Regions from separate parts of the Selenomonas sp. oral taxon 478 genome, predicted to be linked through region 1. Evidence: riboswitches for the same ligand, from Rfam matches in the RefSeq annotation. Region 1 holds a riboswitch; each other region holds the start of a gene.
What was found. Region 1 has a riboswitch for cobalamin ahead of ADJ74_RS07635 (TonB-dependent siderophore receptor). Riboswitches for the same ligand answer to the same signal wherever they lie in the genome.
Positions count from the first base shown of each region.

Region 1 (5,058 bases):
GTATAACGGCAGAGCTCATCAAAGGTAGACCCCGCGCCGCCATAATTTGGCATAATGGAAATAAGCGCAATACTCTTGTGTTTCTTCTCCTCCGGCACTAAGGCAATTTTCTCTTGGAGCTCAGTAAGTTTGTCTTCCATTTTCTTAATGAGCTTCTCCCCGCGCTCCGATTCTCCAACAGCCGCAGCAAGCAAGCGTATATTTTCATGGATATCGTCTATGGTGGCTGCTGACTTGAATACAACAACAGGTATATTCAGGTCTCGTATTGCATCGACATTCTCTTTCGGCAGCCATTCCGGAACAGCAACGAGATCCGGCCGCAAAGCAGCGATTTCCTCCACTGATGGGTTGCGAGAAATAACGTTTGAGATTTTCTCACGTACCCATGGAATATTCGTATCCTCTGTATTGGCAAGAGTCTCGTTGATGGCAGCCATGCGCTTCGGCTCCACAAGGCCAAGCATCATCTCATCACTGCTCGCACCAATCGTCAGGATCCGTTGGGGCTTATGCAAAATAGACACAACCGTCCCGTCCGCATCAGTAACACGGTAGGCGGTCTGGTTCTGCCTGTCCGAAATACCACAGCCCGTCAAAGAGAATAACAGCATGAATATGCACGGCAGCATCACTGCACGCAGCCATCTGCTCATAGTTCCACAACTCCTTTTATCCCTCTCGCAAAACTTTCCCCATTATTTTGGAAACTCCCCTCTCTACAGCGCAGAAAGGGGAGTTACAGTGTGATAAAGTTATGATATCCCTCGACGGCGCACCACACGGGAACGCTGCCGGAGGGAAATGACATGGTTCTTAGAAACTCTGCTCCACGCCGATCATGAAGTTGCGTCCGGGTGCCGTCCACCACTCTCCGGGGCCGCCCCACTTTACATTCGAATGCTCGGCATAGAACTGGTTGAAAATGTTGTTCGCCTTGAGATATACCTTTGTTGCGTCGGCAATCTGGTAGTTCATTGCAAGATCGACGACCCAGTAATTATCCGTCGGGAAAGCACCGCGTACCGGTCCCGGGCGTCCAACGATCCCGCGCGCAAGCAGCGACGCATCGAATGCACGGTTGCGGTAGTCGACACCGATGTTCCACTGATCCTCGGGCAGATAACCGTCTGCATTCACGCCTCTCTGCTCCGTCTTGCCGACATGCGTCCGTGTATAGCCAAGGCGCGCGCGCAGATGCGAGTCAACGCGCTTCGCAAGCTGCAGCGACCAGCCATGGGCATCCTCATCGCCGACATTGATGTTCACGTATGTCACAGGATGGTAACCGATACGATCCTTCGAGTGGCGCTTGAAGTAGCTCGCCGTGAGGCTGAGCCCCCTGCCAAAGTCACGGGCAATACCGATCTCCTTCGTGTTGCCGGACTCGGGCTTGAGGTTTGGATTGCCGTATGTCGGTGCATAAAGCTGATTCGGCGTCGGCGTAATGAAGTACGCACTGTAAGAAGCATAGGCGTGCGTCATCGGATCAATGTCATAGCCGAGGCTGACACTCGGGCTGTTGTGACTGCCAAAGGACGAGTTGCTGTCATGACGAATACCCGCTGTGAGTTTCAGCGTCGGAAGGATGCTCCACTGATCCTGTAAATAGAAGGAGCGGTTGATGAGCGTACGATCATCGATGCTCACAATGCCGCCGTTCTTGATCGTCGTATCATCCTTTGTGAACTCGAAGCCGGCCGTCAGCAGATGGTGGCCGAGCTTCTTGTCGAATTGGTCGCTGAATCTCCATGTCGAATCACTAAAATCATAACTGGATCCCGCAGGAGTCCACATGCCATAGGTGAAAATATCATAATCATATTTGCTGCGCGAGATGCTCATCTGATTCTTGGTCGTGTCATTGATTTTCACATTCCAAATCAAATCGCCATCCAAATAATCATAGTTCCCGCGATTGACATTGAGCCCCTGCTGCTTTTCATAGAGTGCCTGATAGCGATCCGAGTCCTTGTATGAGCGCAGATTGAAGGCAAGATAGGATGCCTTGCTCAGATCCTTGCCGAGGTGAAGATTGACCGAGTCCGCATCCAGATGAGACGGCACCGTATTGCCGTGCGCATCCGAAAAGTCTCCGCTCTTATCCTTCTGGTACTTGATGCGCCAGTCCCATCCGTGCTCACCGCCCGCATTCGCGATGCTGTACTGCTGACGTCCATAACTGCCGTAGCCGATGCCGAGCGTCGTCTTCATCCCCGATGCCTTCTTCGTGATGATGTCGATAACGCCGCCCTTCGCATCCGAGCCGTAGAGCGTCGACGCCGAGCCGTGCAGTACCTCGATGCGGTCGATGCCGCCAAGATCCTTCATCGCAGATGCCAAAGAGGCCGAAAAGCCCCCCGCATAGTTCTGGCGGACCCCATCGATCAGAAAGACGACGTCCTCCGACCCGTTGATGTAGAATTTGCTGCTGTTGTTATATCCCGCCGGTGCATACGCATTGACCGTAACGCCCGGCACATCGCGCAGCGCCTGCGTGAGGTCTGTGTAATGGCGGCGCTCGAGGTCCTTGCCTGTAATCACCGTGATATTTGCATCCGTCTTGAGTTCCTTGTTCGGGGTTCTTGTCGCCGTGACGACCGTTTCCCCCAGAGCATGTTCATCTGCCGTATCACTCGCATCGGCTGCGAATGCATGACTGCCCAGAGACAGAACGCCTACACTGAGGGCTGCTGTCAGCGCTGCTCCTAGCTTCTTCCTTGAACACAATCTCTTCATCTCGTAATCTCCTCCTAAAACATTACACATTACTGCAAGGCTGTATACATCTATTCATCTGCTGCGAAGGGATGCACTTCGTCAGTCAGAGAAAAGCATATTCAGGAAGCACTGATAAATTCAGCACAAGCATCTTGACGTATCTTCTTGATGCATGGCATGAATCATAGAAAATAAAAATCCCCTTCCTGCGATACAGAAAGGGGATAGACTCACGAAAAGGCATGATTCGGGCGCAACAATATACGCTCGCGATAGAATCCCTTCCCCGTCTCTCGCAGGTACAAGCAGTGATTCATAACTAGGCAGTTCTCCTGGCTCCAGGTCATCGTTCACCTGCGCCTTCCCAGAGGACATTCCTCCAGTGGCAAATTGGGACGGCAGATCATCTCTGCGCGCCCTGCAGGCTCACTCGCTGATACAGTGGCGGGACCGCTTCGGCATCGGTCTGCATGGCATACTGCCATACAGCCTTCACCGAATTCTCTATTAAGTCTTTGACACCTAACTCGACAATATTCGGTTTTCCAGTAATTCAACCTATCGTACTATAATACGAATTTATTATCTTGTCAAGCGCAAACATACCAACAACACTAAATCCCGATATAGGGCACTACGAATACATGACAAAGCAGTGCTCGATAAAAGGGAGAAGACACACCATGCAGTGAACCTGAATCTATCGGTCGTGCGCTGCGGCGCGCTGCTGTATGCGCAGCTTACTCACCAGATCATCGCGGAAACGATGCTGGAACTCGTGAACGAGATACATTGGCTGGACAGTATCTACGATACTGCATGCTGCGTCGGTATGAAACGGCTGATGCTGATCGACATGCATGACGTAGTCCATCGCCGTCTGCCAGTCGAGCGGCGTCTTCCATCCTGCATGCCGCCGCATCATCTCCCGCGTATATGTCCCTGAGAGGGACTGGTGCAGGTGAATGCCATAGACGCGCTTTCCCAATTCTCCAAGCTCGCGGTAGATCTTTTGCACGTATGCCGCGCCCTCCGCCTCGCTCTGCAGATCCAAGTTCGTGTTCATCAGATGTCCCGTGTCGAGCATAAAGCCCGTATCGGGATAGCTGACGCACTCCAATAGCTCAGCGGCAAGCTGTGGTTTCTGAAAGGTCAGCCCCGGCCACCAGAAATTTTCAAAGAGGAGTTTACACCCCCTCGGTATCTCGTCGGCAATCGCATTGACGAGCTCGATGGCCGTGCGAATAACTTCCTCATCTGTGACAGAAAACATGCGCGTATACATCTCCGACGTGCAGTTATGCGCGACGTGGAAGACGAGATACTGCGGCTGACATTCTGCCGCCCGCCGCAGATTTTCCCGCCAGCCCTCCACCCAGTCGGCAACATCCAACGAGCCGTAATAGCCTCGGATATTGTCCTCGCTGCCGAACTCTGCCATGAGTGCAGAACGGTCCCCGCGCCAAAAATCAACCCACGTCGGCCAAAACAGGAGATGTACGCCCTTGATGTACGTGGGCGAAAACAGCGTGCGATCCCACGTCGCACAGAGCATGAACTCGATGCCGTCAAGCCCCAGTTCCTGCAGAATGGCAGGAAGGGCATCAGTATCGCCGTGAAGGATATGCTCCACATCGCAGTCCGCATTAGAGAGATTGGTTAAGGTAAGCATGGTTAGAACTTGTAGCTGTAGCTCAGGAGGTAGTTGATCGGTGCGCTGTGGTAACGGAGACCGCTGTGCATCGTCGTGTCATCGCGGTCGAGCACGTTGTCAATGCGCAGACTGATCTCGTTGTTCTCATCGGGGGCATAGGATGTGTTCCATGTTGTGAGCAGATAAGGTTTGACCGGGCTAGGCAGCTGCTGTGACGGCAAAACCACGCGACTTGCAAGATAGCTTGCCGTGAGCGAGGAAGTCCACTTGTCCTTTCGATAGGTCACGCCGCCCGTCAACTGTAGCTTACCAAAGGTACGGTACCACCCACCGCCCTTTCGATCAGAGTTATTGATCTGGGGATTCTGCCATGTGACACCCCAGTGATAGGAAAATCCGTTTTTCCCGTGAATCTCGTCGGACAGTTCGATGCCCGTATTGCGAAAATCTTCATTGACATAGGCATATTGTGTGTTGTTCCTTTTGTTCACAGACGCTGTAATATTGTCCTTAACATCAATATGGAAGAGCGCCGCCTTCCAATGATGTCCGCCGTGATTCTTCTTCCATCCGATCTCATAGTTGATGCCCTTCTCCGGCTTCAGATTCGGTGCAGGCCTTTGCATATCATTATTGGGGTACATCTGGGAGAAAGTCGGCATCACAAAGGACTGACTGACATT
Region 1 covers NZ_CP012071.1:1,640,634-1,645,691, reverse strand. Annotated here, with positions in the region: gene ADJ74_RS07640 (ABC transporter substrate-binding protein) at 1-656, opposite strand, end outside; gene ADJ74_RS07635 (TonB-dependent siderophore receptor) at 817-2,739, opposite strand; cobalamin riboswitch at 3,026-3,262, opposite strand; gene ADJ74_RS07630 (TIM barrel protein) at 3,422-4,393, opposite strand; gene ADJ74_RS07625 (TonB-dependent siderophore receptor) at 4,396-5,058, opposite strand, start outside.

Region 2 (5,058 bases), 390 kb from region 1:
TAGCTTTTGGTTATTTTATGGAAGCGACAGTCACTATATGAAGCGTCAAGGCTATGCATCCCTTAAGTCGGCTAATAAAAAAATTACAGATGAAGCAATACGACAAGCTGGAGCAAGTCGTCTTTTGAATCATATTAATATGGAAATCAATCCAATACTACTTCCACTTGTTGCTTGGGCGTCTGCGTTTCATTACAAGAACATGGATGCACGAGTTGAGGAAGTTCAACCTTTCGAATAAAATAGGAGCTCTGTTCATACATCAGCATGAAAATTTTTTATTTTACAGGAGATCCCAGTCGCCTACTAGCGTTTGGGATCTCTTGTACTTTTGCAAAGTATCATTAGCCATCTTCCCATATCCTGCCTTATAATTTTCTTATTCTGGAATTATATCAAGATTCTGTTACAAGAGACTATTATGACAGACCAATGGAGTCTAAAAGAGTTTGTTGTCCTGTTTATGGGAAACGGGAGGGGAAACGGCAAATAAAAAGCCCCCCGTGTAGGGGGCTGCCACTGATTTATTATTTACCAAAGGCCCAAGACTTTCCACCATGCCGCGCCAATTGTCAGGTAGATCAGCGTCGTAATGGTCGTCATGATGAAGCCATTTTTCCACCATTCACTTTGCGAGACATAGCCTCCGCCAAAGTAGATCGGGGCGCAGCCGTTGCCGTAATGCGTGAGGGAGATCGGTACATCGGCGAAGATGCCGAAGATGATGGCGACTAAAAGGGGCGGTGCACCGACGCTAACGCTGACAGCGATGAATGCCGCATAGAGGGCACTGATGCGTGCCGTGACACTGGCGAAGGCGTAGTGGATGTAGGTGTAGAAGAGCAGGATGATGAGGCAGGAAACAAGCCAACCGAAGCCGAGCGAGGAAATCGCCGCGCCCGCACCATTGGCGATCCATGTGATGATGCCCGATTTTGCGAGAGCCGAAGCGAGTGTCATCAAAGAGCCCATCCAGAACATCGCGTCCCATGCACCCTTTTCCTGGATGACGTCCTGCCAGTTGATGATGTCGAGTATCAGCATGAGGCAGACTGCGCCCATGGCAACGGGCGTCGCGTCGATGTTCGTGAGGCCGGAGCTTGCCCAGAGTGCGAGAGAGACGACAAAGATGACGGAGAGCCCTTTTTCCGCAAGGCTCATCGGCCCCATTTCGGAAAGCTCACGCTGTGCCAGATCCTTGGCGTCGGGAATACGCACGAGTTCGGGCGGCGAAAGCTTCATCATGACATAGGGGACGAGCAGGAGCGCGATGAGTCCCGGCACGATTGCGGCGCTCGCCCAGCCCATCCACGTGACCTGAACGCCCAGCGTCTTCTCTGCGAGCGCCACGCAGAGCGGGTTGCCCGCCATCGAGGTCACAAACATCGTGCAGGTCACGGCGTCCGTATGGTAGCCGACCTGCATGAGGTAGGTGCCGATGCGGCGTGCGCTCTCACCGGGTTTTGAGCCCAGTGCCTCCGCGAGGGAGCGCACGATTGGATAGAGGATTCCGCCGCCGCGCGCTGTGGCCGAGGGCGTCGCGGGCGAGATCACAAGCTCGCTCAAGGCAATGGCATAGCCGAGCGATAACGCACTTTTGCCGATCGCTTCGATGATGCGGAAGGCGATGCGTTTGCCGAGTCCGCTCTTGATGAAGCCGCGGGAATAGAGGAACGCGCAGACGATCAGCCAGATCGTGCTGTTGCCGTAGCCTGCCAAGGCATCGGACGTTTTTAGCAGGCCTGCCCATGCGGAGAAGGAAATCGCGATGAAGGCCACCGCGCCGATCGGCAGCGGATGCAGGATAAAGCCCAGCACTGTCGCGATAAAGACCGCAAGCAAATGCCAGGCAAGTGGTGTGACTCCGTCAGGAATCGGCAGGAACCATAGGATGAGTCCGACGCCGATCGTGATGAGTGCATTTCTTCTCTTCGTGTTCATGTGTTCACCCCATCAAAAATATGAGTTCTCCGTCGCAGTCCCCCTTTTGCCGAAAGCATTTCCTGCGACGCCCATGGAAGCTGCGGACTTGCAGAGCATACGTCCGAGGTCTGCGAGAAGAGGTGCTGTTTTGCGTCTTGGACATTCGCAAAATAAAGGCAGCCCCTTTCTGCAAATGAGAGAAGAGACTGCAAAATATCCTTGCCTCGCCGCATGCAGCGCTGAAGTGCATAAAATCACCGCCGAAACGACGCCGCAAAGATGCGGATCGATCCGACGCAAGACGCAGATCCCCTCCCCGTCGCTCGCAGGTCAGACGGTGATCGTCGATCAGGCAGTTCTCCTGGCTCCAGTTCATCGCTCCTCTGCGCCTTCCCAAGTTTCCTCAGTGACGTTTCCTGCAGATTCGCTCGCTGACACAGTGGCGGGACCGCGCCGGCTCTTCCGGCTTCTCTATTGAGTCTTGCGACACCTGATTCATCAGTATGCTGTTTGTCGTGATGATGGCTTCCGTGAGGAAGAATATCACTGCTTCTGCCTATTGTCAAGAGAGAGGCGGAAGGAGTCGAATCATCGGCTTGACTGTACGCGCTGATTGACGTTTAGATGTTTGAATACGCGGTGTTTTATGGTAGAATGAGCGTCGAATATACTGGTCTTGGCAAAGGTGTTTTGCCGGAACGATTTTGTATGTTCGACTTTTTATGTGTCCAATTTCATTTTACAATGAACGATTTCTTCTCTACATTTTTTTGAGTATTTCGTACTTGCCAATGAGGATAGATACGGATGGAGCTAAAGATATTCACGACGTTCAAGACAATTGTACGAACGGGCAGCTTTACAAAGGCGGCGCGTCTCCTCAGTTACACGCCATCGACGATTACGTTCCACATCGCGCAGCTGGAAAAGCTGACGGGCGTACCGCTTTTTGAGAAAAGTGGGCGGCGCATGATCCTGACAAAGGCGGGCGAGGAGCTGATTCCGTATGTGGATGAGGTGCTTGCTGCAGTGAAGAAGGTCAAAAGCTTTCAATACGGTATTGCAACCTATCAGGGGACGCTCACAGTCGGCGCGCCGGAGTCGCTGCTCTGCTTCCGTCTGCCGCCCCTGCTCAAACGTCTGCACGCGCATGCACCGCGCGTCGATCTGCGCCTGCGCTCGCTCACGAGCCGCGATGTTGTTGCGGCACTCGGTGACGGGCAGATCGATGTCGGTCTCGCATACACGATTCAGGAGAGAGACAAGGAGAACCTTGCGTTCCGGGGGTTTGAGGAGTGCCCCGTGCATTTCTATACGTCGGTTGGTGCTGCTGTATGGTGTCCGAACTTTCGTGAGCGGGAGATGGAGATCAACGAGATGCCGCTGATCACGATGCTGCATCCGGGCGAGATTCGGTAGCTGGCAGATGACTATCTGCGACAGCGGGGGATCTCGTTTACGAATATGATTGAGCTGCGAAGCACGCAGACCATCATCAATCTGGTTGAGAACGATATGGGGATTGCACTGCTGCCGGATCATGCGGCACGGGAACGCATGGCTCTCGGTCGGTTGGCTGCCGCGCAGTCGGATCCGATGACTGTCACGTCATACTACGGGGTCCATCGGAATAAATGGCGCAGCCCCGCAATGAATCTCTTCCTTGAAATCCTTGGGGAGGAGAACGGAAACCAGGGCGGAGAGGAATTGCTTCACGATGAGGAGGATGTCGATGCAGCCGATTCTCGCTGAGGAAATTCGGGACTTTGACACAAGTCTCGACCGCCTGTGGGCACGGCGTGATCTCATCGTTGTCGCAGGGGGGGCACTCATCTGTTTTCGCTCCATCTACCATCGCGCAATGCAGATCGGTGCATGCGGGCGGTTTCGTTATGCCGCTGTGCGGGCAGAGGATTACGTGCTCGGAACGGCGGAGGAAACGATCCGAGATGCAGTGCGCGATGCCGCACGCCTGCTCGGTGTACGTGTGGTCGTGATCTATCTCTCCTGTCTCGACATCCTCACACGCCTGGATTTTGCAGATATCGAGTGTACGCTCTCTGCGGAGACGGGTTGCATCGTGCGCTGTTTCTTTCGTGGGCCGCTGGCAAAGGCGGACGGCATCCGGCACGAGACTGCGGAAGAGCTCCTCGCCGCGCTGCCGCCGGAGGAGGGGACGGTCACGGCCTCGGCACCGCTGCCGCCGCCGATGAGCGATACGGCGGGCGTGTCGGATTTCCTGCGGGAAGAGGGCGCGGCGCATGTCCTTGTCACGCCGTCGGGCTGCCGCAATGCGCTTGCACGCATGGATCTCATACCGGAGCGCAGCGATGTCTATGCGCTCATCCCACAGGCGGAGGACTATATCTTTGGCATGGAGGAGACCGCTGCCGCAGAGATCGGTGCGCTCGCAGCAGAGGGAACGTACCGCACGGTGCATCTCCTCAGTTCACCGGTGCCCGCATTTATGGCAATGGAGGCTGCGCCGGTTCTGCAGGCTGCGGAGGAGCAGGGCTGCCGTGTGTCTGCATCGCCGACGGACGGCTTTCATGATGCCGTGTGCGGTGTTGCAGCGGCATCTCTTCGCCTCGTGCAGGAGGCGGCCAATGGGTGGCGGCCGGCGGGGCAGACGGTTCTCATCCTCGGGTACAGCCCGCTGCTGTTCGGCGATATGGTACAGCTGGATGCCCCGTTTGTTTTTCTCACTGCATACGGCTGCAATGTGTGCATTGCAGGACGCGATGCACTGACTGAACGCCCTGCGCTGGTCTGGTTGGTGTCTGCTGCCGGTGTGTCGGCGGCAGAATGGCTGCGCAGGGAATACGATGTGCCCGTTGTCCGCAGCCTGCCGCTCGGGGAGGCGGGGCAGACTGCATGGCGGGCTGAGATCGCTGCGGTACTTGGCTTGCCCATAGAGGGGGCATCTGTGGAGCAGACAGCAGGGGATCTGCATGCGGATAAGATCCTCATTATCGCCGATCCGATTGCTGCCGCAGCCATTGATCGTTTGCTTCGTGCATATGGATTTCGCAATATCCGCTGTGCAGCCTATGCGTGGGACGAGGATACGGCGGCACTGTATCGACAGGCGGCTGAGACCGACGTGCTCATCTTTCGTACGGCTGCGGAGCTGCA
Region 2 covers NZ_CP012071.1:2,029,234-2,034,291, forward strand. Annotated here, with positions in the region: gene ADJ74_RS09390 (hypothetical protein) at 1-241, shown strand, start outside; gene ADJ74_RS09400 (DASS family sodium-coupled anion symporter) at 532-1,941, opposite strand; cobalamin riboswitch at 2,257-2,432, opposite strand; partial or broken gene ADJ74_RS11685 (LysR family transcriptional regulator) at 2,731-3,675, shown strand; gene ADJ74_RS09410 (nitrogenase component 1) at 3,650-5,058, shown strand, end outside.
Region 2: it holds a riboswitch for cobalamin, as region 1 does, so the genes downstream of both, ADJ74_RS09400 (DASS family sodium-coupled anion symporter) here and ADJ74_RS07635 (TonB-dependent siderophore receptor) in region 1, are expected to answer to the same signal.

Region 3 (5,058 bases), 870 kb from region 1:
CGCCCCCATCGCCATCTCCATCGCGCAGACCATCGGCGCGGAGCCGTACCCGATCGTTATGGCCATCGGCATCGCCGCCTCCTGCGCGTTCACCACACCGGTCGCGACCCCGCCGAACACGCTCGTCCTTGCCGCGGGACAGTTCCGCTTCATGGACTACGTCAAAATCGGCCTCCCGCTCGTCCTCCTCTCCCTCATCGTCTGCGTCGTCATCATCCCCCTCGTCTGGCCGTTCTGACACGCCAAAATTGCATAGAAAAAGCTGCCGCACGAAGTATCTCCTCGTGCAGCAGCTTTTTCTATGTTCCTCTATTCATCCTTCAACAGGCGCAATTCCTTAAAAATCTAGAACGAATATGTTGTACCAAAGGTGTAGGTTCTCTCGTTTGCCGCTTCACCTGCATAGTATTTGCGGTTAAAGAGGTTCTCAATGCCGAACTGCATTTTAACGTTCTCATTGAGCTTGTAATTGAGATACAAATTGGTTACGAAGTAACTGTCTTCCGAGCCATACTCTCCCGTAACGCTGTCCGCGCCCTGACGCGCGGCAATGTACTGGGCATCGAGTACGCCGTTAAATTTATTACGATTATATTCGATACCAAACCGCATCATGTGTTTTGGCAGATCCCAGTCACGCTCGGTCTTGCCGCCACTCGTATACTCACCGGACTCAAAGGTATAGTTAAAATACGCACGCCAGTCACGATGAAAACGGTGTTTCAGTTCAAACTCCGCCCCCTTGACCATCGCTTCGTTCAGATTATAGTAGGCACGCACGTTATTCCTCTTTGCAATCGCAATCTTGTCCTCCGTGTCCACGCGGAACAGCGTCAGTCCATAGGAGGTATTCCTACCGATCTTCTGCTTGACTCCCAGCTCAAGTGTACGGGAGATCTCCGGGGTCAGATCCGGGTTCGCCTGGATAGAGCTCGCACTGTTTCCCGCACGGCGATAGAGCCGATAGATCGACGGGGGATTAAAGGATTTTCCATAGCTTACATAGAGCATTGTATCCTTTTGCGGCTCATAGCTAACGGCAAACTTCGGACTCCACGCATGGAACGATGTGTCCTCGTAGTCCCTGCGTGCGGCTCTAATGTAGGAGTACCCGTCCTTCTTGTCGAAGCGGTCATAGCGTATACCGAGCTGAAGTTTCCAGCGTGCATCCAGTGCCAGCTCATCCTGCAAAAAGAGTGCCGACGACATCACAGAACCGCCGCTCTGCTGATACGGTGCGCCATAGGTCGAGCCCCAATCCTTCCAATGGAGGAGATCGAATCTGCGATAGCGCATTTTATCCTTCATCCACGAGAATCCGGCAAGCAGTGTATTGTTGCCAAGCGTCCACTTTTTCTGCAGATCCGCATTATAGTTCTTGGCCGGATACTCCGCACGGTCGCCGGCACCCGTCCAGTCAATATCCGTTGCTCCATCAGCACTGGAGTATCCATCCTTCCAAGTATTGCTGTAGCCAATTCCTGCCTTGAAACCGTTCTTTGTATCCTCATAGCGCAGTTTGTGAATATCCTGCTCCCGCTGGCCATAGTAGCCAAGAAAATCACCGGGCGAAGCACTGATATAGTTTCCGTTTGGCAGAAGGACAGTGCCTGAGAAAACAGGGAGCCCGGCGGCATCCCTGAAATAGGTGATGGGATCATGATAGGAGTACTGATACGAGGCATGCAGATAGGTGTAGCCAAGTGAGCGGTTCTTGTCAAACGCATAGTTCAGATCGACGAAGGTATTCTCACTGTCCTTCTTCTTTGCCCCACGGCTGCCTATAATATAGTCGCCATCAGACAGCCTCCTGAAGGAGCCGGTCGCATCGGGCGTATAACTTCCACTGTCTTCCTCCGCCGTTACGGCATGACCGACCCACCCGTCCGACGTACGCTTCTCATAGCCGACGCGGAAGGAAATATTCTTATCACCACCTGTGACCTGAAGTCCGCGCTGCCATGTATTGTTGCTGCCTCTCTGAAGATCGACCTGTCCATGGATCTGAGGTTTTGTCGCCTCTGATGCAGTCGGCTTCTTCGTGATGATATTGATGATGCCCGCGACGGCATGTCCACCATAGAGCGACGATCCGGCGCCACGAACGATCTCAATGCGATCAATATTGGTCAGTGGGATGGAGTCCCAATTGACACCTCCGTCAAAGGCAGTGTTCAGCATCTGCCCATTATACATGACGAGGATATCTGCGCCCGAAAATCCGCGTAGCATGACACCATCCTTGACTTCGGCTGTTGGTGCAACGTAAATGCCCGCCTCACGTGTCAGGGCATCGCGCAGACTAAACGCATGCCTTTTTTCAAGATCCTTCGCGGTGATGACCGTCACGTTAGCAGGGATTTTCATGCGTGGCTCTGCGATACGAGTCGCCGTCACAACGGTTTCGCCAAGGGTATGTTCATCTGGTGATGCGTGCACGTCCGCCGCGCCCTCCTGCGCCGCTGCCGGCACCGTCCATGCTGCGCTCAGTGTCGCCAATGCGACCGCAAGTGCCAAATTCCGTCGTGTCATTTCCATTCCCCCAAAATCACACAGATGACCGTGTACGCCCGCAAAAAAAGCCTGCCGTCCTGTCCATCGCAGGATGCAGTGGCGCGCGCCATGAGCGCACCGGCGTACGAGATTCGGTAGGTCTTCCGGCTCTGCTTCATCGTTGCCCTGCCTTCCCGGTTTCCCAGTGACATCATAGGGCATCCTCAGCATTACGGCGGCGGGACCGCATCGGCATTGCACCGATTTCCCTGTTACGCCCCGAGGGGCACCGAACCTGCTTATTTATATTTGCTATCGTAGTATACCGTAGGCATATCGCAGTGTCAATTACTTTTCACAGATTTCATTCGCGTACGCCGCGATCCCGTCCAGCCTCGTCAGGTGCACGGTTCAGCGTTCGATCTGCTGCGGATTCATTCGCACATACACAGGCTTTTCACGCTTTTCGCAATATGATATAATGAGAATCAAATTATATGATGCATCGCTGAACAGGAGGGTACTGCATGGCTGACCGCATTATTGCGCAGGCGGATCTTTCCGGGATATGGAACTGTCTGCGGGAGCTCGGTGAGTACATCGACACAACCAATTCCAACGTCATCACCGTCGGCAAGAATGTCGACGCGCTGCAGCAGGATTTCGATGCGCTGACGGCGGATTTCCACGCCTTCGTGCAGGCGCACCGCCTCACCGCGCGCGCCCAGCTCGCGGAGACTCGTCTCGTCAAGCTGCGGCAGGAGCTCGAGCAAAAGTACGGGCACTACGCCGAGATCCGACGCACGACGAAGGGCATCCTGCAGGCGAACGATCTCGCCATCGTGCGGCAGGAGACGGTGCGTGCGGCGGGCGAGGAGCTGATGCTGCGCGCACCCGAGTACTGGCTCGCGCCCGCGCTTGTCGCCCTCTCCGCCTGGATCAGCGACCACGAGGAGATCGCCGTGCGCGCGCTCCGCGAGGCACTGCGCCGTGACGAGGAGAAGACGGCGCTCTTCTTTGCCCTCGTCTGCCGCCGTGCGGGACGCGGTGCCCCTGCCCTGCACTGGGCGCAGCACTATCTCATGCGTCAGGATGAGACGGCACTCGACCGCAAGGCGATCCTCATCGTCGATGCGTATGCGAGCGGGCTCCTAGGCGTGGACACGGAGGGGCTGATTGCGCAGCAGCTCGACGCATGGCTCGCCCGCCTCTCCGAGCAGCCGGGCTTTGTCGAGGCGCAGGAGGGCCGCTGGAAGGAGGCGCTCTCCCTCATGAAGCCCGAGACGCCCGCCGCGTTCCACTATCCCTATCTCGAGGAGCACAGCCCGACCGTCGCCGATCTGAAGTCCACACTCGCCGGCGCGGAGCTGCACGGCAAATTTTACGCGCACGTCCAGCAAATCGTCATGCAGAACCCGCCCATGCGCACGCTGGTGCAGGAGCTCGACCGCGTCCTCACGAGCCTCGTGACGGATTTCGACGCGGCGGAGCAGCCCCTGCGCGAAGCGGTGACGTTCGAGCAGCTCGTCGCGGATGAGGGCGGCGACGAGACGCGCGCAAAGAAGGAAATGCAGCTCAAGCAGGAGGCGTTTGAGGAGCGGCGCGACTTTATGCAGCTCCTGACCGACGCCGCCATGAACCCGAAGGAGGCGCAGGCGAACGTCGCGACGCAGAAGATGGCGCTCGCCATATCCAAGGACTGGATGCTCTCCGCCTATCGCGACCACATCGCGGAGAACCGCGCCGCCGTGCCGCACAGCATTGCGCTGCGCATCGGAGAGTTCGAGGGGGAGACGGAAAACGGCGAGAACGAGGAGGAGCTCCTGCGGCAGTTCGCCGCGTGGAACGACGCCATGCGCGACCGCGAGCTGGCAAAGCTGCGTCTGACCGGGAAGCAGGAGCTCTGCAAGTGGGCGGGCATCGTCCCCATCGTCCTCGGGTTCTATCTCGGCGGTGCGGTCGGGCTCGTCATCGGCGCGGTCATCGGCGTGCTCATCTACCTGAACTACCGCAGCGCAAAGCGCGCCCTCGAAGCGCAGCGCGAGGAGCTGCAGGAGCACTTTGCCGAGCAGGGCAAAACAGGGGCGGAGATCGTGCGCGGCCTCCTCGCCGAGGTCGTGGACTACCGCGAGGCATACCGCGCGCTCGACGCCGAGAGCCAAAAGACGCTGGATTACCTCATGGCACTGGACGTTTCCGCCTTCCGCACCGTCCGCGAGGGCGGCCGCAGGATGCAGATATAGGAGGCATACGATGAACGAGCAAAATCCGTTTGCTGCGATCCCCACAAGCGATGCGGCAGCGCACGGCGCAGCAACCCCCGCCGCGCAGGACGCACGAAGCCCGCAGGAGAGGCGCGCCCGCGGCGAGTCCGAGGTGCTCGCGGCGGGGCTGCCCGCGTGGAACCTCGAGCCGCCGACCGCGCCCGTGCGCAGGAGACGCGCATGATCGCCCCGCCGCGCACCTACGCCCAGTGGGCGGCGCTCCTAACGACATTCGCTGCGGGGACGGCGGACGAGGAGGCAGTGCACGCCATGCGCGCGGGGACGCTCGTGTGGCAGTCGG
Region 3 covers NZ_CP012071.1:773,150-778,207, forward strand. Annotated here, with positions in the region: gene ADJ74_RS03690 (SLC13 family permease) at 1-238, shown strand, start outside; gene ADJ74_RS03695 (TonB-dependent receptor) at 346-2,532, opposite strand; gene ADJ74_RS11225 (hypothetical protein) at 2,529-2,672, opposite strand; cobalamin riboswitch at 2,630-2,802, opposite strand; gene ADJ74_RS03700 (hypothetical protein) at 3,021-4,736, shown strand; gene ADJ74_RS03705 (hypothetical protein) at 4,747-4,941, shown strand; gene ADJ74_RS03710 (hypothetical protein) at 4,893-5,058, shown strand, end outside.
Region 3: it holds a riboswitch for cobalamin, as region 1 does, so the genes downstream of both, ADJ74_RS03695 (TonB-dependent receptor) here and ADJ74_RS07635 (TonB-dependent siderophore receptor) in region 1, are expected to answer to the same signal.

Region 4 (5,058 bases), 1.1 Mb from region 1:
TAGCGCATCTTTTTTGCCCGCACTTCGGCGGAAAATCCTCCACAGAGCACCACTCTGCGTCCGGTTTTCCACCTCGTTCGGACGAAAAAATCTACGCCAATCTGACGGACTTCATTTTATCAGCGATTCCATAAAAAAACTGCGGTATGGAGCACGATGCTCTGTACTGCATTTTTTAGCAAAGTGGCGCGCAAACTCGGAAAATCGCTCTCAATTTTAACTCACATCCCATTCTTCATGAAAAATTCAGGTCAAAGTGGGAAAATACCTCCAACAAAGGGGGGATTCTATGCAGTGGAAAAGCATAGGAACATTTGTGAGAAAGAAGCAGAACACGGTGCTCTGTGCGGCGCTGGCGGGCATGATGCTGATGTCCAGCGGCTTCACGATGAACGGCTTGCCGAAGAATATGCACCGCGTGAGTGTGCATGTCGATGGAGAGACGATCAACGACATGACGGTGCAGACGCAGCCTAACGATATTTTTGCAAAACTTGGCGTTACGCTCGGCGAGAAGGACACCTACGAGGTGCAGGAGAGCAAGGATCCGCCGCGTACGGACATCTCCGTACGGCGCGCCGTGCCCGTCACCATCTCCTTCTGGGGCGATACGCAGCAGGTTATGACGAGCGGACATACCGTCGGCGACGTTGTGGCAGAGTATGGCTACAATATGAACGAGGTTGATGTGAACCCCGGTGTTGATACACCAGTCACCGCAAACCTTGCAATACAGCTCACAGAGAATGAGCAGGCGGCGGAGCAGCGGCGCGCGCGTGAGCGCGAGGCCGAACGCGTAAGTCGGGGGATTCCCCGCTATCGTGCAGCCTATACAATGCACGCATCCGCCTATCTCCCGAGTGACGGGGGCGGCAGCGGCATTACGGCGACCGGCATGGCGGCGCGCCGCGGTGTTGTCGCCGTCGATCCGAACGTCATTCCGCTCGGCTCGCGGCTCTATATCCCGGGCTACGGCGAGGCAATCGCTGCGGATACGGGCGGGGCGATCGTCGGCAACACGATTGACCTCTGCATGGAGAGCTATGACGAGGCAATCCAGTTCGGCCGGCGCTCGGTTGAGGTCTACGTCCTCGAGTAACAAAAGAGAGAATCACTGTGGAATTATTCACACAGTGATTCTTTTTTATTGACAAGAAGTGCTTTCAGTGGTACTATTCTATCGTACCATAAAAATTACATATAGAAATTGGATCAAGTGCAGAGGTTTTGCTGTGCAAAGCCTTAATGCTTCATAGGGAATCCGGTAGGGAGAGTATGATCTCATAAGCCGGAGCGGTCACGCCACTGTAACAGTGAGCAAATTCGCACGCCAGCGCGAGCCGGCAGTCACTGGGGAAGCCCCCCGGGAAGATGCGAAGGAGCGATGAACTGGAGCCAGGAGACCTGCTTGATTAACAATCACCGATTGACCTGCGAGTGATGGGGATGGAGATTTTGCGGATTCGTTCGCTTGATATAAAGTTTGGCGCAGCCGCGACCAAACGACACGAGAACTGAGTGACGATACCGAAAAAGACCCATTCTGCTGCTGCGGGATGGGCTTTTTCTATGCAAGGCTCGATTCCCTGCGCGATCCTGCGGAGATCTGTGCGCACGTATGGGAACATGCGCAGAGATTTCCCCGGGATGAAGGAGCATTGCTCCTTGGGGAAACATTGCTCATCTTTTCAGTTCTCGTTTTTCCCTCGTGATGGGGGAACGCTCTGAGGGTGGAAGCTCAGGGCGATTTTTTTTAGGGTTAGCAATCGTGTGCAAAACTTGCATTGGTTGCTTTATCATAATGTCAGTTTATCCATTGAACTGACAGAGCCTTCCCGGAATAAATTAAAGGAGGACGTACTATGCCGGAAGAAAAAGAGCGGTCGAGCGACGAGGAACTTCAGAAGCTTCTGAAGAAATCGGCGGATGTCGAGGATTTCCCCGATGTTCCGCTCGATGAATTCACGCCGCCCACGGATGAGGAGTGGAAAGCCGCCTGTGAGGCACTCCTGAAGGGCGCGCCGTTCGAAAAGAAGATGTTCACGAAGACCTATGAGGGGATCACCTTTGACCCCATGTATACGCGAAAGCATACGGAGGACATCCTGCCGAAGGGAGTTATGCCCGGCATGGGGGACTATCTGCGCGGCGTGGATGCGGCGGGCTACATCGGCAAGCCGTGGGGCATCGCGCAGGCGTGTGACGAGACGCTCCCGGCGGAGAACAACGAGCTCCTGCGCCATGAGAACGACAAGGGCGCAACGATCTACCACATTGTGCTCGATACGGCGTCGCGCGCCGGTGTGGATGCGCGTCAGGCGGAGAAGGTCGGCGACACAGGGACGAGTGTGACGACGGTCGAGGACATGCACGTGCTCCTCACGGGACTTGACCTCGCGAAATTCCCACTCTATGTCTATGCGGGTGCAAATGCCGTGCCCCTTCTCGCGCTCGTGGCGGCGGCACGCCGCGCGGCGGGCGAGGCTGTGGGGAAACTGCACGGCATCATCGGATCCGACCCCATCGGCGCACTTGTGACGGACGGGAAGCTCTCCGCCTCCCTTGAGGCGCACTATGACAGTCTCGCGGCGGCGGCACGCTGGGCGGTGAAGAACGCGCCGCGTCTGCGGACGGTGTTTGTGCGCAGCGATGTCTACAGCAGCGGCGGCGCAAACGATGTGCAGGAGGTTGCGACGTGTCTTGCGACGGCGACGGCATATCTGCGTGCACTGTGCGAACGTGGGCTTACGATTGACGAGGCAGCGTCGCAGATTGCATTTTGTTTCTCCATGGGTGCGAACTTCTTCCTGCAGATCGCGAAACTGCGCGCCGTACGTCCGCTCTGGGCACAGATTGTAAAGGCGTTCGGCGGCAGTGCGGAGGCACAGAAGATGCACATCCATGCACGCCCGGCACTCTTCTTCAAGACCATCTACGATCCCTACGTCAATATGCTCCGCAACACGACGGAGATCTTCTCGGGCGTTGTCGGCGGCATCGACTCCTTCGAGAGTGCGCCGTTTGATGAACCCATCCGCAAGGGCGATGAGTTTTCGCGCCGCATTGCGCGCAACGTCCAGATCATGCTCCAGGAGGAATTCGGTCTCCTGCAGCCGATCGACCCCGCGGGCGGTTCGTGGGCGGTTGAGACGCTGACGCGCCAGATGAAGGAAAAAATCTGGGGGGCGTTCCAAGGTATCGAGAAAGAGGGCGGCATCGCTGCGGCACTGCGTGCAGGAACGGTTCAGGAGGGCATCGCGAAGGTGCTCGCCGACCGCTTTAAGAATGCCGATCTGCGCCGCGACCGCATTGTCGGCAACAATATGTATCCGAACATGACAGAGACGCTGCTCGAGACACGCGCCGAGGATACGGCAGCGCTCAAGGCACAGCGCACGAAAGATATCGAAGCATATCTCTCCGACATCGACACAAAGCACCGCGACGAGGCCCTTGCGGCGTTCAAGGCAGATGGTTCCGTTCAGAATGCTGTTGAGGCGGCGCTTGCGGGAGCGACGATTGCCGAGCTGATGGCGGCGCTCACAGCAGGGAAAGGTGCGGAGACGGTCGCGGCGATTGCACCGCACCGCTGGAGCGAACGCTTTGAGGCGCTGCGCCGGCGTACAGAGGACTATAAGGCGGCGAAGGACGACAATGTGAAGATCTTCCTCGCGAACATGGGCCCCATCCCGCAGCACAAGGCGCGTGCGGATTTTACCACAGGCTTCCTGCAGGTTGGTGCATTCGAGGTACTCGGCAACGACGGCTTTAAGACCGTTGATGAGGCAGCGGAGGCGGCGCGTGCAAGCGGTGCGGATGCCGTCGTCATCTGCTCCACGGATGCGACCTATCCCGAGATCGTCCCTGCCCTCGCGCCAAAGCTCCACAAGGTGCTGCCGCAGGCACGTGTTTTTCTCGCGGGCGCCGCGCCGAAGGATCTGCTTGAGACGTACAAGGAAGCGGGCATTGACGAATATATCTCCGTCCGCGCGAACTGCTATGAGATCCTCGAGGGTCTCCAGAAACAGAAAGGGATGATTGCGTAATGGCAGGCTTTACGAACCCGGATTTCACGGGCATGAGCCTCGGCGAAAGCCCGTCCGCAGACTCCAAGGAATGGCGCGCCCTTTTCGAAGGCGGTACGGGACGGACGTTTGAGGCACTCACACACAAGACGATGGAGCGCATCCCCGTGAAACCGTTCTACGATCACGATGTCTATGCGCACATGAACCACCTCGACTTTGCGAGCGGGATTCCGCCCTGCCTGCGCGGGCCCTACTCCACGATGTACGTGTTCCGCCCGTGGACGGTGCGCCAGTACGCGGGGTTCTCGACGGCCGAGGAGTCGAACGCCTTCTATCGGCGCAACCTCGCCGCCGGGCAGAAGGGACTCTCGATCGCATTTGACCTCCCGACGCACCGCGGCTATGATGCGGACAATCCGCGCGTGGTCGGCGACGTGGGCAAGGCAGGCGTCTCGGTCTGCTCCATGCTGGACATGAACATCCTGTTCTCGGGCATTCCGCTCGACCAGATGTCCGTTTCCATGACAATGAACGGCGCAGTGCTGCCGATCCTCGCGTTCTTCATCGTTTCGGGCGAAGAACAGGGCGTCGATAAGAAGATTATGGCGGGCACGATCCAGAACGACATCCTGAAAGAGTTTATGGTGCGCAATACCTACATCTACCCGCCCGAGATGTCCATGCGCATCATCGGCGATATCTTCGAGTACACGACGAAGTATATGCCGAAGTTCAACAGCATCTCCATCTCCGGCTACCACATGCAGGAGGCCGGTGCGCCGGCGGACATCGAGCTCGGCTACACGCTCGCGGACGGTCTCGAGTACATCCGCACAGGCATCAAGGCGGGGCTCGCCGTCGACGACTTCGCAAAGCGTCTCTCATTCTTCTGGGCGATCGGCAAGAACTACTTTATGGAGGTTGCCAAGATGCGTGCGGCGCGCGTTCTCTGGGCGAAGATTGTCAAGTCCTTCGGCGCGAAGAACGACAAATCGATGGCGCTCCGCACGCACAGCCAGACCTCGGGATG
Region 4 covers NZ_CP012071.1:574,361-579,418, reverse strand. Annotated here, with positions in the region: gene ADJ74_RS02810 (G5 and 3D domain-containing protein) at 290-1,099, shown strand; cobalamin riboswitch at 1,198-1,427, shown strand; gene ADJ74_RS02805 (methylmalonyl-CoA mutase family protein) at 1,863-4,046, shown strand; gene scpA (methylmalonyl-CoA mutase) at 4,046-5,058, shown strand, end outside.
Region 4: it holds a riboswitch for cobalamin, as region 1 does, so the genes downstream of both, ADJ74_RS02805 (methylmalonyl-CoA mutase family protein) here and ADJ74_RS07635 (TonB-dependent siderophore receptor) in region 1, are expected to answer to the same signal.